DNA from 2 places in the Arthrobacter rhamnosi genome. Region 2 is predicted to be linked to the other one. Evidence: riboswitches for the same ligand, from Rfam matches in the RefSeq annotation. Region 2 holds a riboswitch; the other holds the start of a gene.
The links. Region 2 has a riboswitch for cyclic di-GMP ahead of ACX80I_RS06580 (response regulator transcription factor). Riboswitches for the same ligand answer to the same signal wherever they lie in the genome.
Positions count from the first base shown of each region.

Region 1 (7,727 bases), on a different contig from region 2:
GGAATCGCGGGGCTATTGTGTAATCCATGGCCAAGGAAACCATCGCCGGTCTCGCGCAGCGCCTGGGCATCTCGAAGGCATCCGTCTCCTACGCTCTCAACGGCCAGCCGGGAGTGAGCGAGCTGACCCGGCGTCGTGTCCTGGACCTCGCCGATGAACTCGGGTGGTATCCCAGCTCCTCAGCCCGCGCCCTCTCCCGGTCCCGGGCAGGCGCCGTGGGGATGGTGCTGTCCGCGGACCCCCTCCTGATCGGCACTGAACCGTACTACATGGGCCTTCTTACCGGCATCGAGACCGCGCTCGCCGAGGGGGACATGGCCCTGATGCTGCGGATGGTGGGCAAGGATCCGGAACAGGAGCGGGCCACCTACGAGCGCTGGGCCGGTGAGCGCAAGGTGGACGGCGTCATCCTGTTCGACCATCGCCACGCCGACCCCCGGCCCGCCCTGCTCGAGCGGCTGAGGCTTCCCTTCGTGCTGCATGGAGCGCCGGTCACGGAAGGTGCCGCTGTCCGATCGGGAACCACGACCGACCACGCGCTGGACGCCGCCACCATCGTGGACCATCTCCACCGGGCCAATCATCGGCGGATCGCCCACGTCTCCGGCCCCCGCAGCTTCCTGCACGAGGAAGCGCGGATCAGGGGCGTGCAGGACCGCGCCGGCCGGCACGGCATCTCGGTGACCCAGTACGAGGCGGACTATTCGCTCGATTCCGGTCGTGATGCAGCCGGAGCGCTCCTCCGCGCAGGGGAGGGGATCACCGCACTCGTCTTCGGGAACGACCTGATGTCGATGGGTGGGCTGCTGGCGATGCGCGCCGTGGGCCTGCGCTGCCCGGACGACGTCGCCCTGGTGAGTTGGGACGACTCCCTGCACTGCGAGCTGGCCTCACCCTCCGTCACGGCACTGGCCCGCAATCCGGGCCTGCAGGGTCGGATTGCCGCGGAACTGCTCCTGGGGCTGCTGGACACGGGCGCCGTCCAGACGGCCCGCATGCCTGCCGGGAACCTCGTCGCCCGATCGAGCACCGGCGCCCTACCATAGGGCACCATGGACTCTCCCGCCCCCGCCCCCTGCCCTCAGAACGCGATGCCGCGGCCCGTGCACTCGACGTCGTCCTGGTACCCAGGACGGACCACGGCACGTTCGACGACGCGGCGACGGCCCAGGGCCTCTCCGGTGCCGACGGCGTCAAGACGATGGTGGCCAAGGTCAGCGGCGGGACCACGGTCTTCGTGCTCATCCCGGGGACGCGGCGACTGGACTGGGCGAAGCTGCGGTCGCTGCTGGCGGTGAACAAGGCGTCCCTCGTGAAACCGGAGGCGGCACGCGAGATCACGGGATACGAGTCCGGGACCATCACGCCACTGGGCAGCAGCAGTGTCCTTCCGGTCTATGCCGACGAGCGGATCCCAGGACGCCGTATCGGCATGGGCTCGGGCTCCCGGGATTATCTGCTGTTCACGGATGCGGATCCGCTGCTGGCCTCGCTCGGTGCGACCGTCGGTGACATCACGTCGGAGCTCCCCGCGGAGGCCGCTCCGGCGGCATCCGGCCCTGAAGGGGCGGCTACAGTGCCACGAGGGCGTCGATGATGTCGCAGGCCTCCGTGCGCGTCGTGTAGTCCACCCGTGGGTCGATGAGGCGGATGGTGCCCGTGGCGTCGGCCACGACCACCGTGGGGAACGGGATGGCGCCGGTCCCGTCCATATTGAGGCCTGCCACGTCGATGCCCAGGGCTGCCTGCGCCCGCACCACATCGGGACCCGGCACACTCACGATCCCGAGGCGCGCGGCCAGGGCATTGCCCCTGTCCGCATAGAGAGCGAAATGGAGCCCGTCGTCCCGGGCGGCCCGGACCGCGGAATCCGGCTCCTGCGGACTGATCGCGATGAGTCGGGTCCCGAAGGCCTCGACGACGGGACGGAGCTCGCGCTGGTACGTCTTCAGCGCGATGCTGCAGTAGGGACACCAGGAACCGCGGTAGAACACGATGATGGCGGCCGCGGCGCCGAGCACCTCGCTCAGCCGCGTCCGCTGTCCGCCCGCGTCGTACAGGAAGGAGTCGGGTAGCGTGTCGCCCACTCGTGCGACCCCCCGGGGGAGGCCGGCGCGGCGGAGGTCCTGCTGCTCGCGGGCGAACACCTCGGCGAGCACAGGGCCGATCTGCGCCTCGAAGGACGGGGTGAACGCGTCCACCTGCAAGGCGATGGTGTTCGTGAATGCCGGTCCCTGATTCATCCGTCCCCCTCACTAGACCCGCCACGGGAGCCTCGATACCGTGGCAGGACCCATTGTGGTGCACGACACACGGAATTCCCAGCACGGCAGCCCTTCCGGTCCTGCCACCGGGCACGAATCGAGGAGCCCGGCGTGCCGTCGGCGCGGCGCCGGGACGGCCTGCGGAAGACCTGCACGAATCCTTCGGCATACTTCAGGCGCAGAAGACCGTCGCGGGGCAGCGCGCTCGGGACAATGGAGGAGGCTCCCGCCGCGCGGGAGACGCACCGCTCGGGCAGCCGCCCGGCGACAAGGGCAAACCCGGCGCGAGCCGGGGACGCAAAGCCACGGGACCCCTGCGGTCAGCCGGGCTACCGAACACCTAGGTGCCGATCATGCTTCCAGCTTCCCGCGTATCCGCCGGCTCCGCCCGTGGAACCACCTACCGCCTCCTCCTCCTCGTCACAGCGATGGCGGTCCTCACGTTCGGACTGACACCCCCCGCTCAGGCCGCAGCGACGATCACCCTGAGCAGCACGTCCGGGGAAGCCGGCTCCCCCGTCACCGTCACGGGCGCCGGGTTCCCGAAGCGCACAAAGGGCACCGTCGTCGCCGGCACCGCGAAGGTGGCCGTGACGACGACCTCCACGGGCACGTTCCAGGTGTCGATCGGAATGCCCACCGCGCCGGGCACCGTGACCGTCACGGCCACGGCCGGCAGCGCCGTCGCAAGTGCCTCGTTCACCGTCGTCGACCCTGTTCCCGCGCCCCCCGGCACCAGGACCATCCGGTTCGGTGTGGGCACGAACGGCGGAGCTGCCGCCGGCGGTGAACTGGACGAGGTTGCTGCCCTCGCCGGCGAGGCTCCCTCGATCGTGCTGTCCTACAAGGACTTCAACCAGGCGGCGCCACTCGCCGAACTCGACGCCGTGCGGGCCCGGGGCGCCGAGACACTCCTGACCTGGGAACCCTGGACGTGGGGCGGCGGCACGGAGCAGCCCGCCTACTCCCTCGACCGCATCGCGGCGGGAGACTTCGACACCTACCTCCGGGAGTGGGGTACGGCGCTCGGCCAGTGGGGCCAACCCGTCTACCTCCGGTTCGCGCACGAGATGAACGGCAACTGGTATCCGTGGGCCGAGGGCGTCAACGGCAATGGCGCGGGCGACTACATCGCCGCCTACCGGCACGTGCACGACGTCGTCGCGTCGACGGGCGCGACCAACATCAGCTGGGTCTGGAACCCGAACGTGCCCTACTGGGGCTCGACGCCCCTGGATCAGCTCTACCCGGGCGGGGACTACGTCGACGTCGTGGCGCTGGACGGCTACAACTGGGGCACCTCGCAGTCGTGGAGCGCGTGGCAGGAACCCGAGGTGCTGTTCGGGGAGGGCATCACGCAGCTGCGGCAGCTCGCCCCCGGCACTCCGATCATGATCGCGGAGACGGCTTCCTCCGAGGTGGGCGGGTCGAAGCCCCAGTGGATCACCACCCTGTTCCGCTATGTGTCCGCGCAGCAGGACGTCGTCGCCCTCGTCTGGTTCCACATCAACAAGGAAGCGGACTGGCGGATCAACAGCACCTCCGCCTCCGCCGACGCGTTCAGGGCGGGCCTCGCAGCACGCCGCTGACGGGGACGGAGCGCAGCGTCAGGCGGAGGAGCGCGGGGACTGGCAGCGCGGACACCACCAGGTACGACGGCGGCCCGGGTCGCCGGGCACCTCGGCCCGAACACGTATGGCCGTCCCGCAGCGCAGGCACGGCCTGCCGGCCCGGCCCACCACCCAGTGCCGCTCACCCCTGCGGAGGGTGCCCGTGGTGACCTGGTGCGCTCCGGGCCGGGTGGCGGAGAAGCGCAGGCACCGCGCCCCGAGTGCCACCAGGGCGGGGACGTCGACGTCGGCCATGACCGTGTCCGGGTGGAGGCCCCTGAGGAAGCAGAGCTCGTTGACCCAGAGGTTGCCGAAACCGGCGACGTTGCGCTGGTCGAGGAGGGCAGCGGCGACGCGCACGGCGGGATCCCGGCCGAGCCTGCGGACCGCTTCGTCCGCGGACCAGTCATCGCGCAGCGGGTCCGGGCCGAGGTACCCCACGACGTCACCCTCCGCACGGGTGGGCAGCAGGTCGACGACGGGCAGGTCCAGGCCGTACGCCGTCGGCCCGTCCTCCACCTCGAGGATCACGCGGGCATCGGGCAGGAGCCTGCGGGGCAGCGTCCGTCCTGCGGCCGTCACCGTCCACGACCCCTGCATCAGCAGGTGCGTGTGGAGGGTGAGGCCGCCGTCGAACCGCGTCAGCAGGTGCTTTCCATGGGTCACATGCTCCGTCACGCGCATGCCGTCCAGTGTGGTGGTGGCATGGGCGGGGACACGGAGGTCCCCGCGCTTCAGGGTGCGGCCGTCGAGGGATTTCCTCAGCCTCGCCGCGAGCCGGAAGACGCTGTCCCCCTCGGGCATGATCCCTCCCCTGCTCCGTCCGTGGTCCCGGGCACAGAGTAGCCTCCGCCGCCGACACGAGCCGCGGGCACCGGGGCGAGCCGTCGCGGGCTTGTCAACAGCTGCGGAGTGCCGGTTATCCGTTGTGGCAGGGTTCCGGTGTTCCTAGCGTTGGCGGCATGACAAAGCCCATCACTCCCCGGCAGCACGGACTCATCGACTACGGCTTCTCCGCGTCGATGCTCACCCTTCCGTCGCTCTTCGGCATGAGTTGTAAGGCACGGCTTTTCTTCGCGATGTTCGGTGCCACCCAGGGTGCCGTCAACGCGATCACCGACCAGCCCTTCGCCATCGCGCCGCTGATCAGCTTCCGCGCCCACCGCACGGCGGACCTGGGCAGCACGCCCCTCTACGCCCTGGCTCCGCTGCTCACCGGCGTGGCTCGGGAGGGCCGGGCCCGTGCCTTCTGGCTGCTCATGGGCGGCGTCCTGGTGGCGGTGTACAACCTCACGGACTGGCAGGCGACCACCAGCTCGAAGAAGAGCGGTGGCCGCTTCCGTCTGCGGTAGGCGGCCGCTACTCCTCCTGAACGCGCTGCTCCCCCAGGTGCCCTGCGCGTCGAGCAGCAGGGGCCGATCGGCTGTCTTCCGGAGAGCCCGGGCGCCGCGCGCCGAAAATGCCCCTCGCCCCCCTTGGTGCAGTGGTCTAGATTCGGAAGCACGGCAATCCACCGAAGGGAGAACAGCGTGAAGAACAGACTGGTTTTCGGGGCGGGCATGGGTGTTGGCTACGTCCTCGGCACCCGGGCAGGCCGGGGCGCCTACGAGCAGCTGCGGACGAGGGCCCAGAAGGTGTGGAACAGCCCCACGGTGCAGGACAGGGTCAGCTCCACCACCGACACGATCAAGAGCAAGGCACCGGCGCTGCAGGACTCCCTGAAGGGCAAGCTGAAGAAGGGCGGATCGTCGTCGGACGACGGCGCCACAGCACCCCAGAACCCGGGCAAGGACGTGGGCGCGAGCGGTGACCTCCCCCTGGACGTTCCGCCGGTCGTCACCGCCATGGACACGGGAAGTGCCGGCCTCGGCCCGAGCGGCGGGGATCCCCTCCTCACCGAGGACGCCCCCTTCCAGGGCCAGGACGGGCAGACGCGCCCCGACCTCGACAGGTAGTCGCAGCAGCGAGGTAGCCGCAGTCGCGAGGTAGCCGCAGTCGCGCGAAGGCCCCGGTCCGACCGGGGCCTTCGCCGTGTCCGCGCCCCGGTCCGCCCGGCGGGTCTCAGACGCCCTCGCTGACCGCTTCCTCGGCCTCCATGCAGGTCTCGCAGTCCTCCTCGACCAGCATGGCGTTGATGGCGACCGCCATCCGGTAGGCGTCCCCCGCGGCCGGCACCAGCTGGGCGGCGGGATCCGCGGCATTGCCGACGGCCCAGACCCGGTCGATGGAGGTACGCCCGATGTCGTCGGTCGACACGCAGCCGTCGTCGCGCATCTCGCAGCCGAGGTCGGCCAGCAGGGGCAGGCCCGCATCGGCACCGGGCTCGCAGAAGATCGCGGAGCAGGGAACCAGCGAACCGTCCTCGAGGCCGACGCCCTGCAGCGGACGCGGCCCGCCGTCATCCGGCCCCAGGGCCAGGTGCCGGACGCGCGCCTCCGCGATCCGGACACCACGATTGCGCAGGCGTCGCTCGTCGTCCTCCGACAGCGCGCCGAGGAGGTGGGGGAAGAAGGTCACGTCCTCGGACCACTGGCGGACGAGCAGCGCCTGATGGATGGAGGTCGGGGCCGAGCCCAGGACGCCGAGAGCCTGGTCGCGGACCTCCCAGCCGTGGCAGTAGGGGCACTGCAGGAGGCCGCGACCCCACGCCTCCCGGGCGCCCGGCAGGACGGGGAGGACGTCGCGGAGGCCCGTCGCCAGCAGCAGCTGGCGCCCCTGCACGGCCACCCCGTCCGCCGTACTGACGGTCCAGCTGCTCGGCGCCTGTTCGGCGCGCTCCGCGGAGCCGTCGAGGAACCGCACCCCGTACGGTTCCAGATCCTGGCGCGCGAGCGAGACGAGGCTCCCGGGCGGGGTCCCGTCCCTGGTGATGAACCCGTAGGCCGCATCCGCCGGAGCGTTCCGGGGCGTTCCCGCATCGATCACGGCGACGCGTCGCCGCGCCCGCCCGAGGACGAGCGCGGCGCTCAGCCCCGACAGCCCACCGCCGATGATGACGACGTCGTACGTCTGGTCTTCCGGGCTGTCCATTCCTCCATCCGACCACGAAGGGACGATCCGGTGCGGTCCCAGATTCTTGTTGCGGTCAGGCGATGGGCCCGGTGGCGCCCTCCGTGGCAGGAATCCCCAGGGCTGCGATGAGCGATGCGAAGCGCTGGTTCCCGGCGAGATCCTCGACGAGGACGGCCTTCCCCTCGGCGTCGGCGAGGGGGATCCGCCAGTTCGGGTACTCGTCGTTGGTGCCCGGCTGGTTCTGCGTGCGGCGCTCCCCGACGGCGTCGGCGAGCGCGACGCCCAGCAGCACCGACGGGGTCTGCGCGATGAGGGCGTGCAGCGCCTCGACGGTCTCCTGGACGACCGGCGCCTCGCCCTCGAGCAGGCCGCGCTGCCGCAGGAGCGCGAGGAACTTCTCCTGGGTGGCGCGGTCCTCGGCCTGCTCCTCCTCCACGGGGCGGCTGAGCAGGCCGAGCTTCTCGCGCAGCAGCACGTGCTCGCCCGCCAGGTAGCCCGCACTCGGTGGGAGGTCGTGCACCGTGACGGTGGTCAGGCATCCCTTGCGGTAGGACTCGGGAGGCAGGGGCCCGTCCTCGTCCTGCTCGAACCAGAGGATCGAGGTGCCGAAGATCCCACGCTCCGCCAGGTACTCCTGCACCCCGGGTTCGAACACGCCGAGGTCCTCGCCGACGACGATCGCCCCGGCGCGCTCCGCCTCGAGGGCGAGGATGCCGATCAGCGCCTTGTGGTCGTAGTAGACGTAGGCTCCTCCCCCGGGCTGGGCACCCTGGGGGATCCACCACAGCCGGAACAGGCCGAGGATGTGGTCCACCCGGATACCGCCCGCATGGCGGAGGAT
Region 1 covers NZ_JBTNDT010000005.1:185,441-193,167, forward strand. The annotation lists gene ACX80I_RS11930 (LacI family DNA-binding transcriptional regulator) at 27-1,046, shown strand; gene ACX80I_RS11935 (aminoacyl-tRNA deacylase) at 1,121-1,597, shown strand; gene ACX80I_RS11940 (peroxiredoxin-like family protein) at 1,572-2,243, opposite strand; cyclic di-GMP riboswitch class I at 2,527-2,601, shown strand; gene ACX80I_RS11945 (glycoside hydrolase family 26 protein) at 2,618-3,853, shown strand; gene ACX80I_RS11950 (DNA-formamidopyrimidine glycosylase family protein) at 3,872-4,678, opposite strand; gene ACX80I_RS11955 (hypothetical protein) at 4,837-5,226, shown strand; gene ACX80I_RS11960 (hypothetical protein) at 5,404-5,829, shown strand; gene ACX80I_RS11965 (NAD(P)/FAD-dependent oxidoreductase) at 5,936-6,904, opposite strand; gene malQ (4-alpha-glucanotransferase) at 6,960-7,727, opposite strand, start outside.
Region 1: linked by a shared signal. The riboswitch ahead of ACX80I_RS11945 (glycoside hydrolase family 26 protein) and the one ahead of ACX80I_RS06580 (response regulator transcription factor) in region 2 are both predicted to bind cyclic di-GMP.

Region 2 (7,727 bases):
CATCCCCGCCCATCCGGGCCAGCAGGTCGCCCTCGCGTAAGCGTGAGAGGACCCGGGACGCCCACTGCTGCAGCACCGCATCCCCTGCGGCGTGGCCAAGGGTGTTATTAACAATGCGGAAGTCATCCAGGTCGATCAGGCCGACCGCTACCGTCGTATGTAGGTCGAGCGCCTGTCGGACGACGTCCCCCACAGCACGTTCGGCTGCCGCCCGGTTGGGAAGTCCTGTCACATGATCGTGGAGAGCCTGAGCCTCCAGTTGCTTCAGCAGGGCGACGTCGTTGCTGATATCGCGCTGGACACTGACGAAGTGGGAGACTGCGGCTCCGTTTCCCAGCCGCATGGGGATGATCTTCAGGGCAGTCCAGAATGCTGAGCCGTCTTTGCGGTAATTCAGGATTCGCCCCTCGAATATTTCCCCTGACGCCATCAGGTCCCGCATCCGACGTACGGTGGCACTGTCGGTGCCAGGGCCCTGCAAGATACGACAGTTCCGCCCGTACAGATCAGCAGGTTCGTATCCAGTCATGGCTGTGAAGGAACCAGAAACATGGAGGATTGATTGCGCGGCGTCCGTGATCAGTGCGATGTCCGAGGCCGCTATGTGAGCCCCTGCGAGCACTGTAGCGAATCCCGCATCCCTACTTGCACCTTCATATGGGTCCTCGCGGGAGGTTCCTACCGTCAACAAGGTCATGTTTTCCTTCCATGGAACTGGACCGATGGGTACCAGACCCGCCGCGACTCCGAGCCTATAAGCGCTTTTTCTACCAGCTATGCAAGGACGAGCTTCTTCGTAGGCGGCTTGCCCTCATGCGTTCGCTCGACACCAGCTAAGGCTGCGGAACCCTTCATGGGATCGGTTTGGCATTGAGTTCGAGTTCTGCCTCGACTGCCAGTGCCCGCAACACGCGTTGATCACCTATCCCGAAAGGTCGAGGCTGCTGATCAATGGCGCACAGTGTTCCTACGAGCCAGCCACCCGGCCCGCGCAACGGGCATCCCGCATAGAAGCGGATCTTCGGGTTCCCCACAACCAGCGGGTTGGTGCTGAATCGGGGATCCTTGAGCGTATCCGGAACGATGAGCAGTTCCTCACTCTGGATCGTCACGTTGCAGAACGCATGCTGCCGGTCCACCGTCCGGGCCAGCGGCCCGACGAAGGACCGCAGGAATTGGTGGTCCTCGGTGATCAAAGCGATGCTGGCGGCGCTGACACCGAAGGCTTCCTGGGTGCGCCGGACAATCAGGTCGAACCGCTCTTCATCACCCGTTTCCAGCAGTCCTGAGCGGTCAAGCGACAACAGTCGTTGCCGCTCCATCTCGCGACGGACCAGCGAACCTGGACCCGGACCCACATCTGTGATTCCGGCTTGATACGGCATCACGGCACGCTGGGCGTCGCTCGGTGCTGGTGGCGCCGGCGGCGCAGGATCAACCCTGCGACAAGCAGACCAATAACTAGGATCCCGGCGATGGCCGCGATGATCAGCCCCGCGGTGTTTCCGGTAGTGGCGGGAACGGCGGCCTTACCGGGGCCGGCTTGGGGGAAAGTGACCGTGGCAGAGGCTTCGTGTTCCACTAGACCGCTCTTGAGGGTGAGCCCTGCCGTCCACGGCCCATTGGGAAGTTCCGTGGGGAGGGAGAATGTGACGTTCTGGCTGTCGCCGGGGACAATGGTGGTCGGCGCCTGGACGCTGAACGGGCCCGCTGAAAGCCCCCCGGGACCATTGCTCAGTGTGAGGTCGCCGGTGATATCCAAGGCCCGCCCCCCGGTGTTCGTGACCAGGGCGCTGAGCTCGGGGTTTCCGTTCTGGTTTCGGGACGGCGTGAGTGAAGCGACTGTGAAGTCAGCTGGTGCCCCGTTGCCGGGCCCGACGGAAAGATAAATTCTGATTCCTGCCCTGTTGGCCTGGACGACGCCTCCATCCTGGGTGGTGCTGCGCATTTCGGCCCACACGGCACCGTATTGTTCCCCTTCCGGGGCCTCTGCTGGTACGTCGATGGTGACCATGACGTCGGCGGATTTTCCGGCCTCGAGGGCGACTTCCGGTTCGGCCAGGGTCGTCCAGGTACTGAGCTCATTGCGTACCGAGGAGTCCTCGCCGATGAAGACTCCGGAGTCGATACGCGCCGCACCGGAGTACAGGTGGATCGTCGCGGCGGTATCAGTGGTGTTCTCGACGCGGACCCTGCGGCTGATTTCACTGCCGGGAGCGAGCCGGTCAACGATGTAGGTCCGTGCCCTGGGATCGTTCTGGGTACTGGCGGGGATGTCGAGCAATCGGATACCGAAAGCAGCCCCAGCAGGAGCAGTACTAGCGGGGGTGGGATCGGTGCTGGAAGCGGTATCCGGGGTGGTGATTGCAGGAGGACCCGCCAGGGTCGACGCCGTACCCGGTGCCGCCGGGAGGAGCACCAGCAGGATCATCACGGACACAGTAAGAAGGAAACGCACTACAAGCCTTGTCATAAGAGGAAGGGGTACGACCCGGGGAGGCACCTGCAAACGTCGAGAAAACACGTGAATGCAGGTGCCCCACCTCGGGCTGCTCTTGCTGTTCTGGCTACATCGGTTCCAGTAAATTCCCCGGGCTTACCCGGATAAACCGGACCTACCCGGAGTTGCCGGAACTACAGGACCGAGTGGGTCAGGGTCGCCGTGTAGACGTCGGCCAGTGCGTCGGAGGGGGCGCTCACCTGCAGCGTGGCGTTCCACGCAGCGGTGTTGTTGCCATTGACGCCAGTAGCCGACTGAACAACTCCCGGAACGGAGAGGCTCGCCTGGGTAGTGGCTGTAACGGTGGAGGTTCCGGCCTTAACCGCCACACCCGGTGTGTAGCTCGCACCAGAGGCGGGGATGGTGTCGCCGGTGACCTGGCCGGTGAAGTCGCTCAGACCAACCTGGACACTCCACCCCTCGACGCCCGCGCGATCATCGGTGACAGTAACACCATCGACGGCTGCAGTGACGCTCTGGCCGGGCGTAAGCCCGGTCAGAGCCACAACGGCACCCGGCGCGGAAATAGCGATTGAGCCGGCAGGCACCTCAACGGTGGCGGTCGTCGTAGCAGTGTCGGCGGCCGACGCCGGAAGGGCCAGGGACCCGACGAGGACGGCGGATGCTCCTACAGCGAGGCAGAGACGGGAAACGTTACGCATGGGGTGAGACCTTTGCTGTGAGTGGACGATCAGGAAATGCCGGAGGAAAAAACACGGTCCGTTCGCAGCGAATGTGAGACACGATGCGGCTGGAGCGGACTCCTGCCGGCTCCTCAAAACCTAGCCACACGCCTCCCGCTTTTCACTCTAAACGCGCAGAACCTTCCCAAAACTTTCCACTTGATGTGACTAAAAACATCGACTCTCAAATTGATCTACACTAATATTCGAAAACACCCCGAATGGCTAAGTAAACTAGATTCATATTCTTATTACTTCTCTCATCACCACCGAAGGGGACACGGAGTGTCACTGTCATGGATCCTGGCGGTCGGCCCGGTTGGGATGAGGTGAGTGGCACCTCGCGCGGTGCTGCCACTCGATTTGTCATGGTCACGCTGTGGGCCGTCATGCTCAGCATCTGCGCAGTCAGGCTGGACAGATGTCATGATCTTCTCGGTGCTCAAAAACTTTCCTCATTACCAATCAGGTTCATCTTCACATTCGACAACCTCGCCCGCTCCCCTTCCAGAGGCTTCGGTCACTCCGCTTACGGAGGTGATGCCTCAGTCACGGACGGCGCTACGGATCCGTGAAGGGGGCCTGGCTGTCATTTGGTGCGTCCTGATAAAGTCCTTGGGTAGATGGGTTGTTGCTCATTGATAAGGGCAAACCCGGTGTGAGCCGGGGACGCAAAGCCACGGGACCCACGCGGTTAGCCGGGCTACCGGACAACGAAGGTCTCACGAATGCTCATCGACAACGAGCTGCCCTCCACGCAGGCAACAGCTGTGGTCATTGAAGATGACCTGGATATCCGCAATATCGTGTGCGCTACGCTGCAGCAGGCCGGTTTTGACGTCCAGTCAGCAGCCACAGGGCGCGCCGGCGTCGACATAGTGCGGGATACCACCCCGACAATTGTCACCCTCGATGTGGGTCTTCCCGATATTGACGGCTACGAAGTCCTCCGGCGTATTCGCGATGTCAGCGACTGCTACGTCATCATGCTCACCGCCCGAACCGGTGAATCAGACACCCTCACAGCATTGCAGGGGGGAGCGGATGACTACCTCACCAAGCCCTTCCGCCCACGCGAACTCAGGGCCCGCATCGATACGATGAGGCGCCGGCCCCGCACCGGGACAACCACCTCATTAACCCCTCAAGCCGTCGCCCCCAGCACGCCGGCACCCGCGCTCAAACCTGAACCTGCAACCGGGCCTGCACCTGTGTCTGTCTTTGCGACGAGGACGCAGGCAGTACTACGCCGCGGGGAGCTGGTCCTTGATGGTGAAGCCCGGACTGTGCAAGTCGCCGATCAGGAAGTACCGTTGACCAAGAGCGAGTTCGATTTGCTGTACGAAATGCTGCGCAGCAAGGGGGCGGTCCGGACCAAATTCACGTTGGTGGGCGTGCTCCGGGGTGATGAACATCGGAGCCCCTCCTATGTCAGCGACGCTGACCAACGAACGGTAGAAGTCCATATGGGGAACCTGCGCCGGAAGCTCTCTCACCATCTCGGAGATACTGACCTGATCACGACGGTCCGGGGAGTCGGGTACCGCATTACTCCCCTACCGCGTACCAATGCTGAAACGTCAGGTTCGCCTGCTTCCGCGGATATCTCCTAGCGGATGTAGGTGTCCAGAAGCTCCGTCCTGGTCTCCAATCCACATTGTCGGAGACCGGTAAGGGCCTCAGTGGCGGAAGCCATGTCATTGACTTCGATGAGTCCCTCGAGTTGGGCAGCCAGGTGTGCGAGCCGGGACGCGCCCACCATGATCGAGGTGACTTTCACGCTCAACACAGCCTCCTGCGCCCGCTCCTGATCACGCTGGTGGACAGAATCAGACAAGCGCTGATACTTCCCGTCCCAGGACTGGTTGAAATTCCTGGCAAATTCATGCACCGCTGCCGGACCGTTGAAATCCTCCTCAAGCTCGTACAGCACTCGCTTATCCACCAGCGGTTCCCGCCCCCCGCATGCCGGGAAGGACACAGAGCTAAACAGGGTGGTGATCAGCGGCGGGGTGCTACCTGCATGAGCAGGGTCGGGGTCATTGTTCGCGGAGGAATCATGAGGGGAAGACACTCACAAATGCTATGCGAATCCCCCAATGGACGCTTTTCTTACACACAAGCCTGACTAAACCCTGCGCTTGCCGGTGTTCCTGCGCTACGGGAAAACTGAAGCCGCAGATTATTCGGCGGAGGCGTATTTCACACGCCTACGAAAACACCCCCGGAAGCGGTAGCACGATTCTCGTTCACCTGGCGCGTTGTTCCGAGCCCTCGGTCGATGTCAGGGGAGGGAACATTGACCATAAACGTTGTACCCCGCCCGACCTCACTTCTACAAACGATCTTCCCGCCGTGTCCTTCGACGATCGCCCTGGTGATCGAGAGCCCAAGCCCTGTCCCGGGGATTGTCGAGTCCCGAGCGGATTCCGTCCGAAAAAACCTATCGAATACCCTGGCCGCGTCCTGGGGCGACATCCCCATGCCGGTGTCTTCGACAACCAGTTCGAGCTGTCCGTCCTTCGTGCGCGCTTTCACCACCACCACACCACCATCGGGACTGTATTTGATGGCGTTGGTGAGCAGGTTGTCGAGTACCTGACCCATCCGCAACGGGTCCGCGTGCACCCATAACGGTGCCGGCACCTCGGTCCTGATTGCAATACCGGCAGCGGCGGCCCGAGATGACACCGAGCTAATGACCGAATCCACCAAACCCGCGATGTCCGTTTCCCGGGGATGAACCGTCATCGCAGCCGAGTTCGACAGCAACAGGTCAGACACCAGTTCCGTAAGACGATCCGCGGCCCGGGATGCGGTATCGACGTAATGGGAGGCTGCCTGCAGATCAGTTGCGTCCTGCGCGAGTTCCAGGTTCCCCACGATGGAGGTCAGGGGTGACCGGAGCTCGTGGGACACCGTGGCGATGACCTCATCTTTCGCGGCCACCGTCTCCACCAGACTGGTGACGTCGGTGTAGGCGATAACAGCTCCAGCAGAAGTCCCGGGTCCGGCACTGATGCTGCGCGCAGCCGTGGACAACGCCCGAGCGGTTCTCCCATTACCGACCCAGACATGATAATCCGCGAACGTCTCCCCCCGCATGGCCCGGGCCATAGGGGTCCTATCTTCGGGCAGCAGGAACGTTCGGTCCTGGCCGTACAACACCAAGCCGGGGTTGCCGGTTCCATCCTGATCAGTACCCGAAGCGGAGCGCGCGAAAACGTCCTGCTGACGGTTAGAAAGAATGACCCGGCCGGTGGCATCGACAGCCGTGACACCGACGTTGATAGTGTCCAGGATGGTCTTGAGGAGGTTTTCGTTTTCCTTGCTCGAATCGAGCAGTCGCTGCAGCTCCTCGTCCTTGCGCTCCAATTTCCGCTGTTGAAGGAATAGTGTCGCGGTCACGAACCGCACCGTGAATGCCACCGCAAACAGCATTAGCGCCACCAGCACCGTCGTGGTCACCTTCGTTGCCGTGGCTTGCGCCGATCCGACCAGTAAGGGAACAGCCCCCATCACCAAGGGGATGAGGAAACTGCCGGCCACGGCGGACTTCGGGAACCGCCCGGAAGCGGCCAGCCAGATCACTGGGAAAATCATCAAGACACTAAGCCCGGGCAGGAACTCGACAGCACCGGTGCGCGAAAGAATCACTGCGAACACGTCCCCGATAGGGATGCTCAGGGTTGCAACCGCCGGAAGACGCTCCCAGGGAATAAGCCAGCACAAGAGGAACAACACCGCGTGGACCACCAGCGAGAGCTGGAAAAGCGGTTCTCTCAACAACCCCGGCCACGCAACAGGAGCAGACAGGGCCACACACCCGATGATCACCGTCAACGGCAACTGGACCAACGCCATCCGAGTCCTCAGACTCAGATCCTCGAAAAACGGGACCCCGGCGGACTCCGCCTCCCTAAACATCGAATAGGTGGAGCGCGTGATGGGCGTGCTGCCATGAAGCTTCGTGCAAGGTAGAGACCATGAACCCATTATCACCGCCGCAACCCGTATCGACCGCAAGTAGACCGCAAGTAGACACGGGCGGGCACCACCAGCACGCCGCCAGTAGCACCACGCCCAAACCCAAGCCATCGGTGGACATGCCGACCCGGTAGTACAACCAAGGCCCTGTCCACATCAGTGACAACCCGCCAGCCACGGGTGCTGGGGGTAATACCGTTGAACTGTCAGGGCTTTCCTTCAACCGCTCCTGCTACTTCTGCCAAGTCTCGCTGCCCTGCATCCTCAGCAGGGGCGCCGTTTCGCTATGAAGCAGCCGGTTGCAAGACTCCCCTCTTCTTCGACAGTCAGGTTGCCCACGCCCACCGGCCCATCGCATAAGACCGACCCGTACCCCCGTCACCAGTGGCCTCGGCTGGTCACGGCTACCGTTCACTGGTCATGGAAGCGCCCCGCGACGACCTCTGCGCCCTGAAGAGCAGGTCCCGTCGGCCTGCCGTCTGCATAGTCCCGCCCCAGAACTGTTCACGCCCTGCAATCCCAGACGCCCGGAGAGAAGCAACGCTCTGTTCATCAGT
Region 2 covers NZ_JBTNDT010000002.1:468,789-476,515, reverse strand. The annotation lists gene ACX80I_RS06600 (putative bifunctional diguanylate cyclase/phosphodiesterase) at 1-697, opposite strand, end outside; gene ACX80I_RS06595 (GAF domain-containing protein) at 852-1,385, opposite strand; gene ACX80I_RS06590 (hypothetical protein) at 1,385-2,458, opposite strand; gene ACX80I_RS06585 (WxL domain-containing protein) at 2,635-3,162, opposite strand; cyclic di-GMP riboswitch class I at 3,820-3,894, shown strand; gene ACX80I_RS06580 (response regulator transcription factor) at 3,912-4,796, shown strand; gene ACX80I_RS06575 (hypothetical protein) at 4,793-5,116, opposite strand; gene ACX80I_RS06570 (sensor histidine kinase) at 5,386-7,047, opposite strand.